DNA from 4 places in the Bacillus sp. NEAU-Y102 genome. Region 3 is predicted to be linked to each of the others. Evidence: riboswitches for the same ligand, from Rfam matches in the RefSeq annotation. Region 3 holds a riboswitch; each other region holds the start of a gene.
What was found. Region 3 has a riboswitch for thiamine pyrophosphate ahead of tenA (thiaminase II). Riboswitches for the same ligand answer to the same signal wherever they lie in the genome.

Region 1 (4,859 bases), on a different contig from region 3:
CAGTAGTAAGTATGGTAGCTATATTAAAAGCTGGTGCAGCGTATGTTCCGATTGATCCAGATTATCCGGAAAGTAGAATACAGTACATTATTCAAGATAGCCAAGCGAAAGTTATATTGATGAAAGAGACGCCTATAACATGTGATGGGGTTCAAACAGTTTCAATGTATGATAGTGAAACTTGTGAAGATATAGATGTAAAGTTGTCTATTCATTGTGATGATGTAGCTTATATGATTTATACATCTGGTTCAACAGGGAATCCAAAGGGAACGATGTTAGCACATAGAGGCGTTGTTAATCTGTACACTTGGATGCAAAAGCAATATGAATTGACAGAAGAGGATGTATTTGCCCAATTTCCTTCCTTTAGTTTCGATGCTTCTGTATGGGAGTCATTTGCTTCTTTATTCTGCGGAGGAAACTTGTATGTATTATTAGAGGAAGAGCGATTGTCTGTAGAAGCATTTGCACATGCAATCTATAAAGTGAAAGCAACTTCGATCTTGGCATTAGCAACAATTTTTGTTCGACAAATAGCAACTTATTTAGCAGAAGAAGATATATATAAGCTAGCTTCCCTAAAAAGAATTGCGATTGGCGGTGAAATGTTGCCTGTAGAGGTTATTAAATTGTGGAGAGAAAGAATACGTACAGATGTTGAAATTCATAATGTATACGGACCGACAGAATGTACAGTAGTGACGACAACTTATAAAATACCTAGTCAGTTAAATGAGGATGTTGCGAGTATTCCCATTGGTAAACCATGTTCTAATTATCAAGTTATGATTTTGGATGAGAATATGAATCTTTGTCCAATTGGTGTACCTGGTGAATTATATATAGATTCAGTAGGATTAGCAAAAGGGTATTTTAATAAACCTAATAAAACAATTGAAGCTTTTATTCCGAACCCTTTTAATCCTATAGTTAATATATATAAAACAGGTGATATCGTTAAGTTGCTAGAGGATGGAAATATAGAGTTTTTACATCGGAAAGATGATCAAGTAAAAATTAGAGGACATCGTATTGAACTAGGAGAAATCCAAAGTAAAATTTCTCAAAATCATAATATAAAAGAAAATGCTGTTTTTGCTAAGAAGAGTAAGGAAGGTAGCCAATATTTAATCGCGTTCTATACAACTTTAAATAAAAAAGAAATACCAGAATTAGTTTATCAGTTACAAGAGCAATTACCAGATTATATGGTGCCATCTAAACTAATTTATATTAATGAATTACCACTTACACCTAATAAAAAGATTGATGTTAAGAAGTTAGCTCAGTTAGAAGAAAAGTATGAACCGGTTCGTCTACAAGAATATGTTGCACCTTCTAATAAAGCAGAAAAACAAATAGCGAACGCTTGGGCGGAAGTATTAGGAATTTCAAAAGTTGGAGTGCATGATGATTTCTTTACAATTGGTGGACATTCATTGAAAGTATTACGAGTCTTAACATTGTTAAAAGAAGATTTCTCACATTTAACAATTCAAGATTTCTTTAAAGAAAGAACGATATATGGATTAGCTCGAATTGAGCGAGAAGTAAAAGTAGAGAAAGAAGAAGTATTTCGTGAATATAAAGTGATTCACGAACCGGATACTATTACGTATGCAAACGTTTTGGAAGAAACCCAGATTTCAAATGTCTTTTTAACAGGAGCTACTGGTTATTTAGGATCACACATATTATATGAATTGCTGAGAGATACATCTGCTACTATTTATTGTTTAGTAAGACCAACCAAAGATGTGCAGCAAAGAATTATAGATACATTAACAGCTTACTTTAATGATATATGTGAAGAATGGTTACAGCGTATACAGGCCGTAGCTGGTGATCTGGGAGAAGAGTATCTTGGGATGAGCGAAGAAGAATTTATGTTCATCAGTTCTAAGATGGATACGATAATTCATTGCGGTGCAGATGTAAGACATTTTGGAGATGTAAAACAATTTGAAAATATAAATGTCCAAGGAACTAGCCGTATGCTAGCATTAGTGGAAAAAGATGCTACATTCCATTTTATTTCTACGATTGGTATCCCGTTAGAATTAGCAGTAGATCAATGGGATACATACATGAAAACTGGTGATTTTAATTACAGTGTAGACTTAGAGAATGTATATTCAAATAGTAAACTACAAGCGGAAAACATTGTTCGTGAAGCAATGAAAAATGGTTTGCGTGGAAATATTTATCGTGCAGGTAATTTAGCATGTCATTCAGAAACAGGTTCGTTCCAACAAAATATTGAAGGAAACGCATTTTATCGTCTTATTAAAACAATGCTATTAATTGGAAAAGCACCAAATGTGAAGTGGAAAGTTGATTTCACACCAATTGATTTTGCTAGTAAATCAATTGTAACGTATGTACAAGATTCACAAATAGATGGAGAAACATTGCACATCTGTCATCCACATCAAATTGAGTTTGAACAATTTATACAGCTAATTGGAGAGTGTGGATACAATCTTGAACTGGTTACACTTTCAGAATATGAAAATGCCGGACTTGAATTAGCAAAGGGAAATGAAGTAATAGCAGAGTTAATTGCTTCTCAAGTTGCAGGAGATGGAGCGCAGCAATCTGAAATTGTAATGGGTACGCGTAGAACGAATGAATGGATTAAGAAAAAAGAATTGAAAGTACCAGCAATTAATAAAGAATTTATACAGCAGTTATTAGCTCATGGTGAAAAAGTTGGTTATTTTCCAAAAATAATGAAATGATTATGCATGCTTTTGTTTGTTCAATAAAATAAATCATGCTACAATGAAAACGAATTAAGGACCGGGGAGCCAATTGGCTGAGAGGATGTAAGTAAACATCGACCCTCAACCTGATCTGGATAATGCCAGCGTAGGGAGTTACTTAAAGTGATGTAGCATATGTTATTCTATAATAACTTGCATACAAGGCTTTCCTACGCAGTAGGAAAGCCTTTTCTTATTTTTGAAATTTAATTTTATAAGGGGGATTTTATTATGTCACAACAAGTTACAATGTCATTTTCAGTAGTACCACAAGCGAAAACGAAAGATGTATATTCTGTTGTCGATAAAGCAATTGAAGTTGTGCAACAATCGGGAGTTCGTTATGAAGTAGGGGCAATGGAAACAACTTTGGAAGGAGAATTAGATGTACTTCTTGATGTCGTTAAACGTGCACAACAAGCTTGCGTCGATGCTGGAGCAGAAGAAGTGATTACTTCTATTAAAATCCATTATCGTCCAAGCACTGGTGTAACGATAGATGAAAAGGTTTGGAAGTACCGTGATGAATATGCAAAACCAGAAGCAATCTAAACTTATTACAACTATTTGGCTTATCCTTCTCATTGCGATATGGGAAGGATCTGTTTCATTATTTAAAATCGAACCGTGGATTTTACCAAAGCCTTCTGCCATTGTTCAAGAATTAATTGGGATGAAAGATTTACTATTACCAAATACGATGCAAACACTGCAGGAAGTTATAATTGGACTATTCTTTGCAATTTTATTGGGGACGAGCATCGCAATTATTATGGACGTTATACCGTTATTTCGTATTTTAATAAATCCATTGCTCGTTATTTCGCAAACAATTCCAATTGTTGTACTTGCACCACTATTTATTATTTGGTTTGGATATGGGATGTTGCCGAAAGTAATGGTCGTAATACTCGTTTGTTTCTTCCCAATTGCGCTTAGTATTTTAGAAGGTTTTCAAACAGTAGATAAAAACATGTTGAAGCTGTTACAAACAATGAAGGCGACGAAATGGCAAGTTTACCAGAAAGTAAAATTTCCAGCAGTGCTTCCATACTTTTTCTCAGGCTTAAAAATTGCAGTTACATATAGCGTAATGGGGGCAATTATCGGAGAATGGCTCGGTGCAAGTGAAGGATTAGGCGTTATGCTTACGAGGGCTACAAAATCATTTTTGACTGCCCGAGTATTTGGTGTTGCAGCAATCATCGTTATGGTGACATTGTGCCTGTATTTTATCGTAGAGTTTATGGCAAGAATAACAGCACCATGGATATATAGAAAGGACGGCAGAAAATGAAAAAAGGTTTGAAAGTTATGTTAGCTGCCTTAGTAGCGGTAGGTGTGGCTGGATGTAATCCGGCGAAGAAAGAAGAAAGTAAAAGTAAAGATCAAAAAGTAAAAGTAGTATTAGATTGGTTTCCAAATACGAATCATACTGGCTTATATGTAGCACAAACGAAAGATTATTACAAAAAGCAAGGATTAGATGTAGAAATTATTCAACCGGGTGACAATGTAACAGCAGAGCAAATGATAGCATCAGGAAAAGCTGACTTCGCAATAAGCGCACAAGAAAATGTAACGTTGGCTCGTGTGGAAGGGATTCCTGTTGTATCTGTCGGAGCGATTATTCAGCATAACACTTCAGCATTTGCATCACTTAAGAAAGATAATATGACGTCACCGAAAGATTTTGAAGGTAAACGTTACGGCGGCTGGGGAGGACCAGCAGAAGAAGCGACATTAAAGACGATTATGGATAAGCATCAAGCTGATTTTAATAAAGTTGAAAAAATCATCTTAGGACAAACCGATTTCTTTAAATCAATCGGCCGTGATGCAGACTTTGAATGGATTTATTACGGATGGGATGGAATTGAAGCGAAGCGCCAAGGAAAAGAGTTAAATACGATTATGGTGAAAGACTTAGACCCAGCGCTTGATTTCTATAGTCCTGTTATTATTACGAGTGAAAAACATACGAAGCAAGATAAAGACTTTGTGAAAAAGTTTATGAGTGCAACAACAGAAGGTTATAATTTTGCAATTAAGGAACCGAAAGAAGCTGCTGATATTCTAATTAAAGCTGTT
Region 2 (4,859 bases), on a different contig from region 3:
GCGCGTAGATGAAGATGATACGTTACTTGGTTTTGAACTTGGGGCAGATGACTATGTGACGAAGCCGTATAGTCCACCCATTCTATTAGCAAGAGCGAAACGATTATTAGAAAGTAGAAAGGCATCGAAGAAACCTTTAGAGAATGAAGATGATACGTTATCGATTCATGGCATCCAAGTTCATTTTCCGTCACGTACTGTTACTGTTGATGAGGCAGATGTTAGTTTAACGCATACGGAGTTTGAAATATTAGTGTATTTCATGAAAAACCAAGGAATTGTACTAACAAGGGAACAATTAATTTCAAGAATTTGGGGATATGAATTTGCTGGTGATGATCGAACGGTTAATAGTCATATTCGTAATTTAAGAAATAAATTAGGAGAGAAGGCAAAGTACATTACAACTGTAGTACGAACAGGTTATAAATTTGAGGGAAATGTATGAAGAAAGGAATTGTACTAAAATTATTTACTCTTACAACAGCATTATGTATGTTGATTTTAGCGACGATATTTATTGGACAAACGATATTTTTTAAACAATATTATGCGAATCGAAAAGTGGAAGATATTAAAGTGAATTTAAATTCCTTTGAGAAGAATTATCTAAACTACACAGGAAATGCAGAAGGAATTCAGAAACTTGAGCAAGACTTTTTTAGGGAAAATAATACGTGGATTACGACACTAGATCAGAATGGGAATTTAAAACATGTGGATGATTTTTATTTTGAGGTAACGATAGATCGTAGGCAACAAAAGAGCTTTGGACAACAACTATTCAAGATACCCTTATACAATCTCGTCAATATAGAGGAGATTGATAATAAATCATTAGAGCAGTTTTTAGGACAAGAGATTTATTTTTCTGGAGTGAGAAAAGAAGATAGTTTTATTCCATTCTCTTTTTCTTTATCTAAGCAGAATTTAAGTGGATCTAATAAACCGTTAGAAAAAGCATTTCAGGAGAAAATAAAATTAGATGAGGAGAAAAAGAGAGCGGCTGGGGAGCAACTTGCTAAGGAAAAGAAACCAGCCGTACAGGAAGAAGCTGCTCAGGAATTAGGCGTTTACATAGGAGGACGTGTTACAAAAGTACAGTTACCAGATGTAAACGGTCCTGTGAATCCAATTTATAAAAATAGCATATTTTTAGATAATATTAAGGGTTTTCAAACCGATTTATTATTAAAAGAAAGCAATAAAATACGATATACAACACAAACAATAGATTATGAAAAGAATGATATAAAATATAAATTATTAATTAAGCCAATAAAAGAAAAAGACGGATCAGTAGCATATATATATGCAATGGCTTCTTTACAGCCTGTAGATGAAGCTGTACAAATGGTGCAAGATTATTACATATACATCATTGCATTTGTAGTCGTTCTTATTTTTTTAGCTTCGTTTTATTATTCAAAGCAAATTGCCAAACCGTTATTAAAAATAAATGATACGACGAAGAAAATAGCGCATTTAGATTTTACAGAAAAAATACCGATTACTTCAAAAGATGAAATTGGTGATTTATCGAAAAATATTAATATACTTTCTAACAAATTAAATTCTCATATCGGACAGCTTGAACAAGATATTGAAAAGGAAAGAAAGTTAGAAAATACACGGAAAGAATTCATTTCTGGTGTTTCGCATGAATTGAAAACACCGCTGAGTATTATGAAAAGTTGTATTTCCATTTTAAAAGACGGGGTAGCTGAGCATAAAAAAGAGTATTATTTTCAGGCGATGGAGAGAGAAGTAGACAAAATGGATACTTTAATTTTGGATATGCTTGAGTTAGCTAAATTTGAATCTGGTACATATAAAATGAAAAAGTCTTCGTTTTATATTGATACAGTAATTGAAGATATATGTGAACATCTATCTGTGGAAATAGAGAAAAAAGAACTTCATGTTCATAAAAATATACGTTCATTTGAAGTGATTGCAAATCAAGGCCGAATTGAACAAGTCATTGTGAACTTCATTACGAATGCAATACGTTATACACCAAATAAAGAGGATATTATTATTTCGACAATAGATGATAAAGATCGTATAAAAGTGTGCATTGAAAATAAAGGTACTCACATTGAAGAAGAACAATTAGATAAAATTTGGGATCGCTTTTATCGCGTGGATGCAGCTCGGCAGCGTTCACAAGGTGGGACGGGACTTGGGCTTGCTATTTCTAAAAATATTTTAGAATTACACGATGCTGAATATGGAGTAAAGAATACAGGAGATGGTGTATTATTTTACTTTTACTTACCGAAAAAAGCGTAGATAATGCATGCTACGCTTTTTTTAATTTATTTTCATACTATCTTTACCTAATCTTTATTTTTAAACGATATAATCTGGTTAGAAAACGAGGTTATGTAAGGAGTCGATGAACCGTGCATAGCAATTGGCTAAGTATAATGGTATTTATTTTCTTTTGTGCATTTATTGTATTTTTAATTGATATTACGATATGAAAAAAGAGCGCTCATTAAGCGCCCTTTTTTTGTGTATTCATTTGATAAGCACTGATGCTTTTGAATAAACGTGGTGAAGTGATAAATAAAAATATAAGTAAAACGGTACATAGAATATAGGAACCAATCATTGTACTACCGTTAAATATTAAAGAATATAGAGCTGCTGATTGTCCTTTTGGTGCATATTGTCCCCAGAAAATGATACCAGCGATAAAGTGACAGAAGTAACGAGCTAGACTACCGATAAAAGTAGCGACGATAATATATCCAATTACTTTCTTCCCTTGGTTTGGTTTTGATGAAGGTTTGTCTTTACGGCTACCTAAGTTTGATTGTTCTTCGTTATTTTCATTGGATGTTAAAAGCGCCTTTTGAATTGGACGATAGAATAAACCAGCAAACCCAATGAATGCGAAAGCAATGAAGTATTCAATTAATACTTGAATTGGTGTTACGATAATGGCATCGCCTACGACAATTTGTAATAATCCCCAAATTAAGCCTCCTAAGAAAGCCATTTTGAAACCCCAGCGATAAGCGATAATAAAAATAGGAATCATTGCAAAAGATATAGAACCGCCTGTAGCTGATATTTTTATTGAAAGTGGTAAAATGTCGATGACCATGGCGAAGGCTGCAAGAATAGCAGATTCAATCATCGCTTGTAAATTGGTGTTACGCATGTTGTCTCCCCCTAAATCCAAGTTGTACAAAAAAGAATAGATATCATAGGAGGATACGAAATACGTAAATGAAAAGAGGTATGTATTTCGGACGTTTGCACAATCCCTGCGTTAGCATTAACTAACAGGTTCGAAGGGTCGGAACGAAGTGTTCCCTCTCAGCGGCATGGCTCCCCCAGTGATAACGAGATTCTTTATTTGTTATTGTTTATTGTTTATTGTAAGCGAAATGGATGAGAATGGCAAACGAATCTGTTATGACAATTATTGAAATAGAATTGTAGCGAAATGTTAATAAATATGAAGCAAAAGGGTATAGTACAAGAGAAATAGAGTGTGCTATAATTCTTCTGAAAATAATTATCATTCTCTTCGGAGGGGGAAGGTTATGAGCTTAGTAGATATTAAAATCGGTGAGAAAGTGCTAGTGAAAAGTGTTCAGTCTTTAGATTATTTACTAAAGAGAAGATTGGCTGCTTTCGGTCTTTCTGAAGGAAGCGAACTTCGTATGAAGCAAAAGGCGATGTTCAAAGGTCCTTGTACATTGGAGTGTCGTGGACAGTTAATTAGTATTCGTCATTGTGACGCGAAAATGATAAAGGTGGAATTAGCGTGAATAAGGTTGCTTTGCTAGGGAATCCAAATACAGGAAAGACATCATTATTTAATGCACTTACTGGTTCTTATGAATACGTAGGAAACTGGAGCGGTGTAACAGTAGAAAAAAAGGTTGGTAAATTAAAAGATAGACAAGGAACATTAATTGATTTACCAGGTGTTTATGATTTAAATCCAGTTTCACGTGATGAAGGTGTTGTAACAAACTTTCTATTAACAGAAGAATTTCAGCATATGTTAAATATTGTGGATTCTTCGCAGTTTGAACGAAATATGCATTTAACGTTGCAGTTGCTCGAACTTGGCAAGCCAGTTTCAATTGGTCTAAATATGGTTGATGTGGCGAAGCAAAGAGGAATTGTGATCGATGTAAAACGTTTATCCGAATTATTAGGCGTAACAGTCGTTCCTGTCGTTGCAAGAAGTGGAAAAGGTTGTGAAGAACTACTTGCGACCCTTAAAGAAAATGACAAAAACGAGAAAAAACCATTCATTATTTCATATGGTGTACAAATGGATGAAGGAATTGAAGAGGTAATTTCTCTTTTAGAGAAAGCAAATTACGAGCATCCGAGATGGTTAGCACTTCAATTTTTAAGCAATAACGAAGTAGTAGAAAAAGAAATAAAAGCATTACCAATTTATAAGGAACTTGTAGCCATTCGATCTCGCCTAGAGGGAAAACTTGATTGTACGTTGGAAGAGCACATTTACAAAACTCGTGAAGCGTATATTGAAAAGTTAAAAACAAATGTTATGAAGCATGAGAAAGAAGGGGAAATTCCTTTTTCGGAAAAAATTGATAGACTAATTACGCATAAAATTTTAGGACTTCCAATCTTTTTAGCAGTTATGTTTTTTATTTTTCAGGTTACGTTTACGTGGATTGGGACACCTTTATCGGATATGTTAGATGAGTTTTTTGGTGGCCAGCTTACGGATTGGGTGACGGTTGGACTTACAAGTATTGGAGCTTCTCATTTTATTCAAGCGCTCGTTACAGAAGGTATTATTGCCGGTGTTGGTGCTGTATTAGTATTCGTACCACAAATCTTTGCACTATTCT
Region 3 (4,859 bases):
ACAATTTACCTAACTAAATATGGCAGTGGATTTACTGCATTTGTTTTTTCAAAATTCCATTCTCCATTATGTAATTCAAAATGAAGATGTTGCCCGTATGAATGACCTGTGTTTCCCATATGACCTATTAATTGTCCAGTTTGTACTTGATCACCAGCTTGTACAGTGCGATCCTTCATATGAGCATAAACAGTTGTATATAATTTCCCATTGATTTGATGCGCAATGAAAACAACATTGCCATAGCTAGCTGAATAATAAGATTTCACAACTTTACCTGCAGCAGCAGCTTGGATAGAGACGTTTCCTGGAGCGGCAATATCTATACCATAATGCATTTGTTCCCAGCGTATATCAAAGGTTGAGCTAATTCTTCCTTGAGCAGGGAATTTGAAAGCAGCTGGAATTGATGAAGGTTGATCTGTTTTAGCTTGTGGTTGATTTTGTACTACATAGTGTTTTGCTACATACCCGTATCCTGTGCCAAAACGAATTTTATACCAAGTTCCTACAGTTTCTACTACTTGTACTTGTGTACCGTTTTGTAATGAACCGAGTAGAGCGCTACTTGTACTAGCGTTGCTACGTACATTTAGATTAGGTGTTGCAACAGTATATTTTGTATTATTTTGAACGGTGATTCCTTTTACTAAGGGTTGTGAACCATTAGAGATGAATGCTTTTTGTACGTAACCTGTTTGGCCATTATGCGATATTTTATACCATTCGCCTTGATCTTCTTGAACGGTAATAAACTTGCCATTTGGTAATACATCTAAAATGGAAGATTCTAAATTAGGTTCAGAGCGAAAGTTTAATGCATTAGCATTAACGATGTATTGATCATTAGAATGAAGTTTGTTTTTTAGTAAAATAGCATCTTTTTGTACATAACCTACTTTATTATGAACAGATACTTTATACCACTCATTAGTTGTTTCAAGGATGTTCACTTTTGTATTAAAGCGAATTGTATCAATTGATGTGCTTTTTACGTTATCTTCTGTATGTAATGCTACTTGATCGACTTTGACATACCCAGTTTTAATATTAGATAATTGTTCAGCGTTTGCTTTTTGTACATTTGTTTCACCCATAGAAGGAAGTAAAGAAGCAATCGCTACAGTAGTTGCTGTTAAAGCAGTAGCTTTCATATTCATGGAATAGAGACCTCCTCTAGTTGTATAGTTGTAATTTTATTATAGTATAAAGATATAATATAGTGGGTGTATTCACATAAATGTAATATGAAATCAATATAAAAATAAATTTTTTGAGGATAATGATTCCTTCTTATGCAATTAATTGGGGTTTTATTTTCTAAAATAGAATGTATGTATTGTATAACTTTGATATTCTGTTAATAATTAAGAAAATTAAAAAAGTTGATGATGTCTTATTAGGGTGTTATACTGACAGTGATAATTTTATAGTTTGCTAGGAGAGCTGGTGTTGCCAGCTGAGAGTAGGCCGTAAGCCTTTGATCCTTTTTATTACCTGATCTAGATTATGCTAGCGTAGGGAAGCAATTCGGACACTAACAATGAGTCCCCGTTTCTTTGCGTATAGAAACGGGGCTTTTTTATTTAAAAATTTCATATTGAAACCACTAGGGGTGCTTGATTTGCTGAGAGAGGAATAATCCTTAACCCTTACAACACCTGATCTAGGTAATACTAGCGAAGGGAAGTGGAACATCGAATAAATGTATAACTTTATTTGCTGTAACCACTTCTTATATATAGAAGTGGTTTTTTATTTAGATACATATATTGAAAGGGGATAGAGAAATGAAATTTTGCGATAGATTATTAGAAACTGTGCAACCGGTTTGGGAGATGAGTCATAATCATCCGTTTGTAGTGGGTATGGGAGATGGCACGTTAGAAAAAGATAAATTCCAGTATTATATTATTCAAGACTATTTATATCTGCTAGATTATGCAAAGTTATATGCGATTGGTGTTGTAAAAGCAACGAATCCACAAGTAATGGGAAAGTTCGCTGAACAAATTGATGGAATATTAAATGGCGAAATGACAATCCATAAACAATATGCAAAAAGACTTGGAATTTCTATAGAGGAGATAGAGTCTGCGAAACCATCTGCTAAAAATTTAGCTTATACAAATTACATGATGTCTGTATCTCAAAATGGCACACTTGCGGAATTAATAGCAGCGCTTCTTCCATGTATGTGGAGCTATTGGGAAATTGGAAAGCGTTTAAATGATATTCCTGGAGCAAGAGATCATGAGTTTTTTGGTGAGTGGATTCAAGGATATAGTTCGGAAGAATACGGTAATCTGTGTATTTGGTTAATAGATTTATTAAATGAAATGGCAGTTGGAAAGTCTGAGACAGAACTAGAAAGATTAGAGGAGATTTTCTTATATTCCAGTCGATTTGAATATTTATTCTGGGATATGTCCTATCGTAAGGAGATGTGGGGATTTGAGGAGCAAGAACATACTACAGTTTCATAATGTTTCTTTTCATTATGATGAGAAACCAATCATCCATGAATTAAATGCTTCTATACATGAGAAAGAGTTTGTCAGTATTATCGGACCGAGTGGATGTGGGAAAAGTACTTTATTTCGCCTTATTACAGGTCTAGAAAAGGTAAGTACTGGACAGATAGAACTGACAGAAACAAAGCACCATCCTGTAGGATATATGCCGCAAAAAGATATGCTTTTGCCGTGGAGAACAATTATTGAGAATGCTGCCCTGCCGCTAGAGTGCCAAGGTGTACAGAAGAAAGAAGCACAAGTAAAGGCAAAGGAACTGTTACATAAATTTGGTTTGCAAGGGTATGAGAAAAAATATCCGAAAGATTTATCTGGTGGTATGAGACAACGTGTATCTTTTATTCGAACTTTATTAACAGGCGGGGAAATATTGCTGTTAGATGAACCATTTAGTGCATTGGATGCTTTAACGAAGACCTCTTTGCAAGAATGGTTGTTTGAACAATGGCAAGAGTGGGAAAAAACAATTTTATTCATTACTCATGATGTTGAAGAAGCGTTATTTCTTTCAAACCGAGTTTTAGTAGTGGAACAGCAGCCGATAACGACTTTGACTGAGCGGACTGTACCGCTTGATCATAACAGAACACGAAAAGATTTATATAAACCGGAAGTATTAGCGCTGAAAGATGAGCTTCTTAGTATGTTACAAAGGCAGGTACTTGTGTGATGAACCGATTGAAAGAATTAGTTCCTGCTATTACACTTTTTAGTACTTTACTAGCTGTGTGGGAAATAGGAGCAAGAATTGTAGATGAGATGTACATTTTACCGTCACCTTCTGCGATTGTAATGAAGATATGGAAACTAAAAGACATATTATTTACAGTTCATTTACCTGCAACGTTATACGTCGTTTTAATAGGTGTTGTTATCTCTATCGTATTAGGTGTAGGGCTAGCGATGTTAATGAATGTGAGTACATGGATGGAGAGAGCATTTTATCCATTATTAGTTGCTTCACAAACGATTCCGATTACTGCGCTTGCTCCGCTATTTGTTTTATGGTTTGGATACACAATTTGGAGTAAGGTTGTTGTCACAGTTTTAATTACGTTTTTCCCAATTGCGGTCAATACGTATGATGGACTACGCAGTACGAAAAAAGAATGGGAGGAGCTATTAGTTACGTATGGGGCAACGAAAAAAGATGTTTTTCTTAAATTAAAGTTGCCATCTGCTCTTCCTTATTTTTTCTCAGCTTTAAAAATTGCAGTTCCGCTTAGTGTTATCGGAGCAGCAATTGGAGAATGGCTCGGTGCACAAGCTGGGCTTGGATATTTCAGTAAGAGAATGATGACGCAGTTAGATGGAGCTGGCGTATTTGCACCTATTGTATTGTTATCATTATTAGCTATTTTCTTCGTCATACTTATCTCAGTATTAGAAAAGAAATTTATTAGTTGGAGGAAGTATTCATGAAATTTTTAAAAAGCATCTTTGTGTTGACATTATTAGTTGCAATGATTGCTGGATGTTCTAGTAACTCAGCGTCAGATAAGGGTAAAAAGGAAAAAGAAATAACGGTCATGCTTGATTGGTACCCAAATGCGGTACATAGCTTTATTTATGCAGCAATTGAAAAAGGCTATTTTAAAGAAGAAGGAGTAAAGGTGAATATAAAATTCCCTTCTAATCCGACTGATCCATTAACTTTAGCAGCTGCAGGAAAAGTAACGGTTGGTTTATATTATCAGCCAGATGTTGTCATGGCAAAAGCAAATGAACAAATTCCAGTAAAATCAATTGGAGCTGTCGTACGTTCACCATTAAATCATGTTGTATCGCTGAAATCAGCAGGCATTCAATCGCCAAAAGATTTAGAGGGGAAAACAGTTGGCTATTCTGGAACACCTTTAAGTGAGATGTATTTAAAAACGATGGTAAAAGAAGCTGGTGGTAATCCAGATACAGTGAAAGTAGTCGATGTTGGCTTTGATTTAGTACCAGCATTAATTACGAAAAAAGTGGATGCGGTAACAGGGGCATACATTAACCATGAAGTACCTGTTATGCGTCATGAAGGTCATGAACCAGCGTACTTTAATCCAGCAGATTATGGTGTACCGAATTATCATGAGCTTGTATTTGTAACAGGTGATAAAACGTTGAAAAAAGATAAAGAAGCGTTGCAAGCCTTCTTACGTGGTACGAAAAAAGGCTATGATTTCATGAAGAAAAATCCAGATGAAGCATTAAATATTTTATTAAATCATCAAGAAAAAGAAAACTTCCCGCTTGTGCCAGAAGTTGAAAAAGAAAGTATGAAAATTTTATTAGAGAAGATGGAAACGAAAGATGAGCCATTTTTATCAGATTCAAAAG
Region 4 (4,859 bases), on a different contig from region 3:
TCACGATGGCAATGGCAGCAACCGGGTACGGTTTTTTGTACGGGTTATGGCCAATTGCTTGGATTATCATTATGTCGGTATTTTTATATAAAATTTCTGTAAAAACAGGTCAATTCGATGTGATTCGTGCATCGGTATTATCGATTACGAACGATCATCGTTTACTCGTTATTTTAATTGGATTTTCATTCGGAGCATTTTTAGAAGGAGCGGCAGGGTTTGGAGCGCCAGTAGCGATTACAGCAGCGCTTCTTGCTGGTCTTGGGTTAAATCCTTTATACGCAGCAGGTCTTTGTTTAATTGCAAATACTGCACCAGTGGCGTTTGGAGCGATGGGAATTCCGATTACAGTTGCTGGACAAGTAACAGGTATTGATCCACATAAAATTGGACAAATGGCTGGGCATCAATTACCGTTCCTATCATTATTTGTTCCATTCTTTATCGTATTTTTAATGGATGGATTTAAAGGGGTAAGACAAACGTGGCCTGCGTTACTTGTAGCAGGTAGTTCATTTGCGATTACGCAGTTCATTACAGCGACGTTCTTAGGACCGGAACTTCCGGATATTACGTCAGCACTTGTAAGTTTAGTGAGTTTAGCACTGTTCTTAAAAGTTTGGCAGCCGAAAGAAATTTATCAATCCGGGCAAGCAAATAATGAGGTAGCAGCAACAACGACAGCAGCATCGATGCCGAAATTAACGTTTGGAAAAGTAGTGAAGGCATGGTCCCCATTTATCGTATTAACGGTTATGGTAGTCATTTGGAGCCAAAATTTCTTTAAGGCATTATTTGCTCCAGGAGGGGCTTTAGAAAGTCTTGTATTTAAGTTTGAAATTCCAGGTCTGCATAATCTAGTAATGAAAGCAGAGCCAATTGTAAATAAACCAACGCCTTACGAGGCAATTCTAAAGTTTGATGTATTATCGGCAACTGGAACAGCGATTTTAATTGCTTGTATCATTTCCATGTTTATTTTGAAAATGAATGTAAAAGATGCAGTAGTGACATTTAAAGAAACGTTAAACGAATTAAAAATGCCAATTCTATCTATCGGATTTGTACTAGGGTTTGCATTTATCGCAAACTATTCTGGCCTATCTTCTACGTTAGCGTTAGCATTAGCTGGAACAGGCGGACTATTCCCGTTCTTCTCACCATTCTTAGGCTGGATTGGCGTATTCCTAACAGGGTCTGATACGTCTGCGAATGCACTGTTCTCGAATTTACAAGCCATTACAGCGCAGCAAGTCGGCGTATCTGAAGTGCTTCTCGTTGCAGCAAATACAACAGGCGGTGTAACAGGTAAAATGATTTCCCCGCAGTCGATTGCCATCGCTTGTGCAGCAGTTGGTCTTGCTGGAAAAGAATCGGATTTGTTCCGTTTTACAGTGAAGCATAGTTTATTCTTCGTAATTATTGTTGGTATTATGACGTATGTTCAAGCATATTATTTAACGTGGATGATTCCATAAAAAACAAAAGAAATAAACTTTGAATTTTTCAGATTATAGTGTATGATGGGAAAGTATTGAAAATTAAATCAGTGATAAACTAGGGGTGCCTAACGTATGCGTAGGCTGAGAGAGAAGCGCGTGAACTTCTTAACCCTTTGGACCTGATCTGGCTCGTACCAGCGTAGGGAAGTTAACGGCTTTACATAATGATGTCTTTATGAGCCAGGTCCTTATTTTTTTATGGACCTGGCTCTTTTTATTTTGGCATGCGCTGGCCATATCTTGTCCTTGTCACGAACAGGGGGGCAACAAAATTTATGAAACAATCTGTTTCAGCTGAGCAAATTGAATTGAAATCGAGTTTACCAGGGAGTAAGAAAGTATATGTGGATGGACCACGAGAAGGTATGAAAGTGCCGATGCGTGAGATTGAACAAAGCGAAACGAATGGCGTCCCAAATCCACCAATCCGTGTGTATGATACGAGCGGTCCTTATACAGATCCTGCGTATAAGGTCGAGCTGGAAAAAGGCATTCCAACGCCGCGCCACTCCTGGATTATGGGGCGTGGTGATGTAGAAGCATACGAAGGGCGTGAAGTAAAACCAGAGGATGACGGTGTGAAAGTGGCTTCGAAACATACACCTGTTTTCCCGCAAATGGATCGTAAGCCGCTTAGAGCAAAGCAAGGTGCAAATGTTACGCAAATGCACTATGCGCGTAATGGCATTATTACGTCTGAGATGGAATACGTTGCGATTCGTGAAGGGGTAGAGCCGGAGTTTGTTCGTAAGGAAATCGCAGAAGGCCGTGCTATTTTACCAGCGAATATTAATCATCCAGAAGCTGAACCGATGATTATCGGGCGTAACTTCCATGTGAAGGTCAATGCAAATATCGGAAACTCTGCTGTATCTTCTTCTATTGCAGAAGAAGTAGAGAAGATGACGTGGGCTACTCGCTGGGGTGCAGATACGATTATGGATTTATCTACAGGTAAAAATATTCATACGACGCGTGAGTGGATTATTCGTAACGCGCCTGTACCAGTTGGAACTGTACCGATCTATCAAGCGCTGGAAAAAGTAAACGGAATTGCAGAAGATTTAACGTGGGAAGTATATCGTGATACGTTAATTGAGCAGGCGGAGCAAGGCGTTGATTACTTTACGATTCACGCTGGTGTATTGCTTCGTTACATTCCAATCACGGCAAAGCGTACGACAGGTATCGTTTCACGCGGTGGTTCGATTATGGCGCAGTGGTGTTTATTCCATCATAAAGAAAACTTCCTATATACTCATTTTGAAGAGATTTGTGAAATTATGAAACAGTACGATGTTTCGTTCTCTCTTGGAGATGGATTACGTCCAGGGTCTATTGCAGATGCAAATGATGAAGCACAGTTTTCTGAGCTTGAAACACTTGGTGAATTAACCAAAATTGCTTGGAAACATGATGTGCAAGTTATGATCGAAGGACCTGGACACGTACCGATGCACTTAATTAAAGAAAATATGGAGAAAGAGCTTGATATTTGTCAGGGCGCGCCGTTTTACACACTTGGGCCACTAACGACAGATATTGCACCAGGTTATGACCATATTACATCGGCGATTGGAGCTGCGATGATCGGTTGGTTTGGAACGGCGATGCTTTGTTATGTAACGCCGAAAGAACATTTAGGTTTACCGAATAAAGATGATGTACGCACGGGTGTTATTACGTACAAAATTGCAGCGCATGCGGCTGATCTTGCGAAAGGACATAAAACGGCTCATCAGCGTGATGATGCACTTTCAAAAGCACGCTTCGAATTCCGTTGGCGCGATCAATTTAATCTATCTTTAGATCCTGAACGTGCGATGGAATATCACGATGAAACGTTGCCTGCAGAAGGGGCAAAGACAGCTCACTTCTGTTCAATGTGTGGACCGAAGTTTTGTAGTATGAGAATTTCACATGATATTCGTGAATATGCAAAAGAAAATGATTTAGAAACGACAGAAGTAATTGAAAAAGGAATGAAAGAGAAAGCAGAAGAATTTAAAGAAGCTGGTAGTCATTTATATCAATAACACGTTACACCTCTTTACTTGATTGATCACACTGTAGTACCTAACTTTATTATAGAAGAATCCCCATTTGCTAAGACGGTAGCAAATGGGGATTCTGTTGTTTATCCCGCTATTTGTGGGCAGTAAGACCCCCACCTCAAAATTCAGCGGAAGCAAAGAAGTTAGGTCGGGGTCGGGCTGCCCGTAAAAGCCCGATTGGTTAGGGCTAATAATCAGTGGGGGATGAACAAAACCCCCACTGATTAAAGTTTCACTTTATAAGGCAAAGAAGAGGTGTACCCAGTAGAATAAGAGGAATAGTGTGACGACTGTTGTGAGCGGGATAACGATAAGGGATACACTTAAATAGTCTTTCCATTTTACTTTAATTTTGTTTTGTTTCAGAATATACATCCAAATGAGTGAAGCTAGCGTACCAATTGGTAGTAATAGTGAACCGATGTCACTACCAATGATGTTTGCGAGATAGATTGTTTTTAATGTGACTGGATCTAGTCCCATTTCTGTTAATGTGATCGTACCAATCATAAGGGCAGGATGGTTATTGAAGACGTTAGAGAGGATGGATACAAGTCCGCCCATCGCAAAGCTAGCATAGAGTAGATGCTGATTCACAACTGGCTCGAGCCATTGTACAAGTGCAGCTGTTAATCCTGCGTTGTGGAGTCCGTAAATAATGACGTACATAGAGAAGGCGAAAATTAAAATGTGCCACGGTGTCTTTTTCAAAATGTCGACAGGATTTGTTCGTAAGTAGTACCATCTCCAAATGAGAAGAACGAGTGAACCGAGTACCGCAACGATTTCAATTGGTATGGATAAGAAGGATGCAACGAATAGAAGACAGCGCATAAGGAAGACAAAACCTAATACTTTTAACATGAATCTTGTCCGTTTTTGTTTCGTATCAACAGAATTATTTCCTTTTAGTGGATGGAAGTTTTTCGTGAAAAAAATTTCTTCAATATCATATGAAGAAACAGGTAATTTTTTCGGAAGTTTTTTCTTCAAAACTGTATACATGAGCCATGACATAAATAATAAGCCTAATGTTGCAGGTACAAACATCATAGCAGTATGCATATAAAGAGTCATATTAACGATATTTAATGCAATTAAGTTTACGATATTACTTACACCAATTGGTGCACTAGACGCAGTAGCGATTAAAGCGCCACTTAATAAATAAGGAATTTGTTGATGTGGTTTTAATTGAAGGTTTTTTAGAAGAAGAATTAAAATTGGAGTTGTAATTAAAATACTGCCGTCGTTATTAAATAAAAGAGTCATAAGAAAACATAGTAATTGAATATACCAGTAT

Region 1: linked by a shared signal. The riboswitch ahead of ACYFX0_RS22240 (MTH1187 family thiamine-binding protein) and the one ahead of tenA (thiaminase II) in region 3 are both predicted to bind thiamine pyrophosphate.
Region 2: linked by a shared signal. The riboswitch ahead of thiT (energy-coupled thiamine transporter ThiT) and the one ahead of tenA (thiaminase II) in region 3 are both predicted to bind thiamine pyrophosphate.
Region 4: linked by a shared signal. The riboswitch ahead of thiC (phosphomethylpyrimidine synthase ThiC) and the one ahead of tenA (thiaminase II) in region 3 are both predicted to bind thiamine pyrophosphate.

What each region holds. Positions count from the first base shown of each region.
Region 1 covers NZ_JBTWFK010000009.1:113,238-118,096, forward strand. The annotation lists gene ACYFX0_RS22235 (non-ribosomal peptide synthetase family protein) at 1-2,744, shown strand, start outside; TPP riboswitch at 2,797-2,898, shown strand; gene ACYFX0_RS22240 (MTH1187 family thiamine-binding protein) at 3,000-3,320, shown strand; gene ACYFX0_RS22245 (ABC transporter permease) at 3,292-4,065, shown strand; gene ACYFX0_RS22250 (ABC transporter substrate-binding protein) at 4,062-4,859, shown strand, end outside.
Region 2 covers NZ_JBTWFK010000015.1:68,538-73,396, forward strand. The annotation lists gene ACYFX0_RS28065 (response regulator transcription factor) at 1-448, shown strand, start outside; gene ACYFX0_RS28070 (sensor histidine kinase) at 445-2,295, shown strand; gene thiT (energy-coupled thiamine transporter ThiT) at 2,504-3,175, opposite strand; TPP riboswitch at 3,261-3,362, opposite strand; gene ACYFX0_RS28080 (FeoA family protein) at 3,564-3,791, shown strand; gene feoB (ferrous iron transport protein B) at 3,788-4,859, shown strand, end outside.
Region 3 covers NZ_JBTWFK010000014.1:4,752-9,610, forward strand. The annotation lists gene ACYFX0_RS26825 (SH3 domain-containing protein) at 6-1,160, opposite strand; TPP riboswitch at 1,430-1,541, shown strand; TPP riboswitch at 1,602-1,705, shown strand; gene tenA (thiaminase II) at 1,791-2,486, shown strand; gene ACYFX0_RS26835 (ABC transporter ATP-binding protein) at 2,455-3,204, shown strand; gene ACYFX0_RS26840 (ABC transporter permease) at 3,204-3,956, shown strand; gene ACYFX0_RS26845 (ABC transporter substrate-binding protein) at 3,953-4,859, shown strand, end outside.
Region 4 covers NZ_JBTWFK010000006.1:109,818-114,676, reverse strand. The annotation lists gene lldP (L-lactate permease) at 1-1,478, shown strand, start outside; TPP riboswitch at 1,550-1,665, shown strand; gene thiC (phosphomethylpyrimidine synthase ThiC) at 1,778-3,538, shown strand; gene ACYFX0_RS16675 (arsenic transporter) at 3,794-4,859, opposite strand, start outside.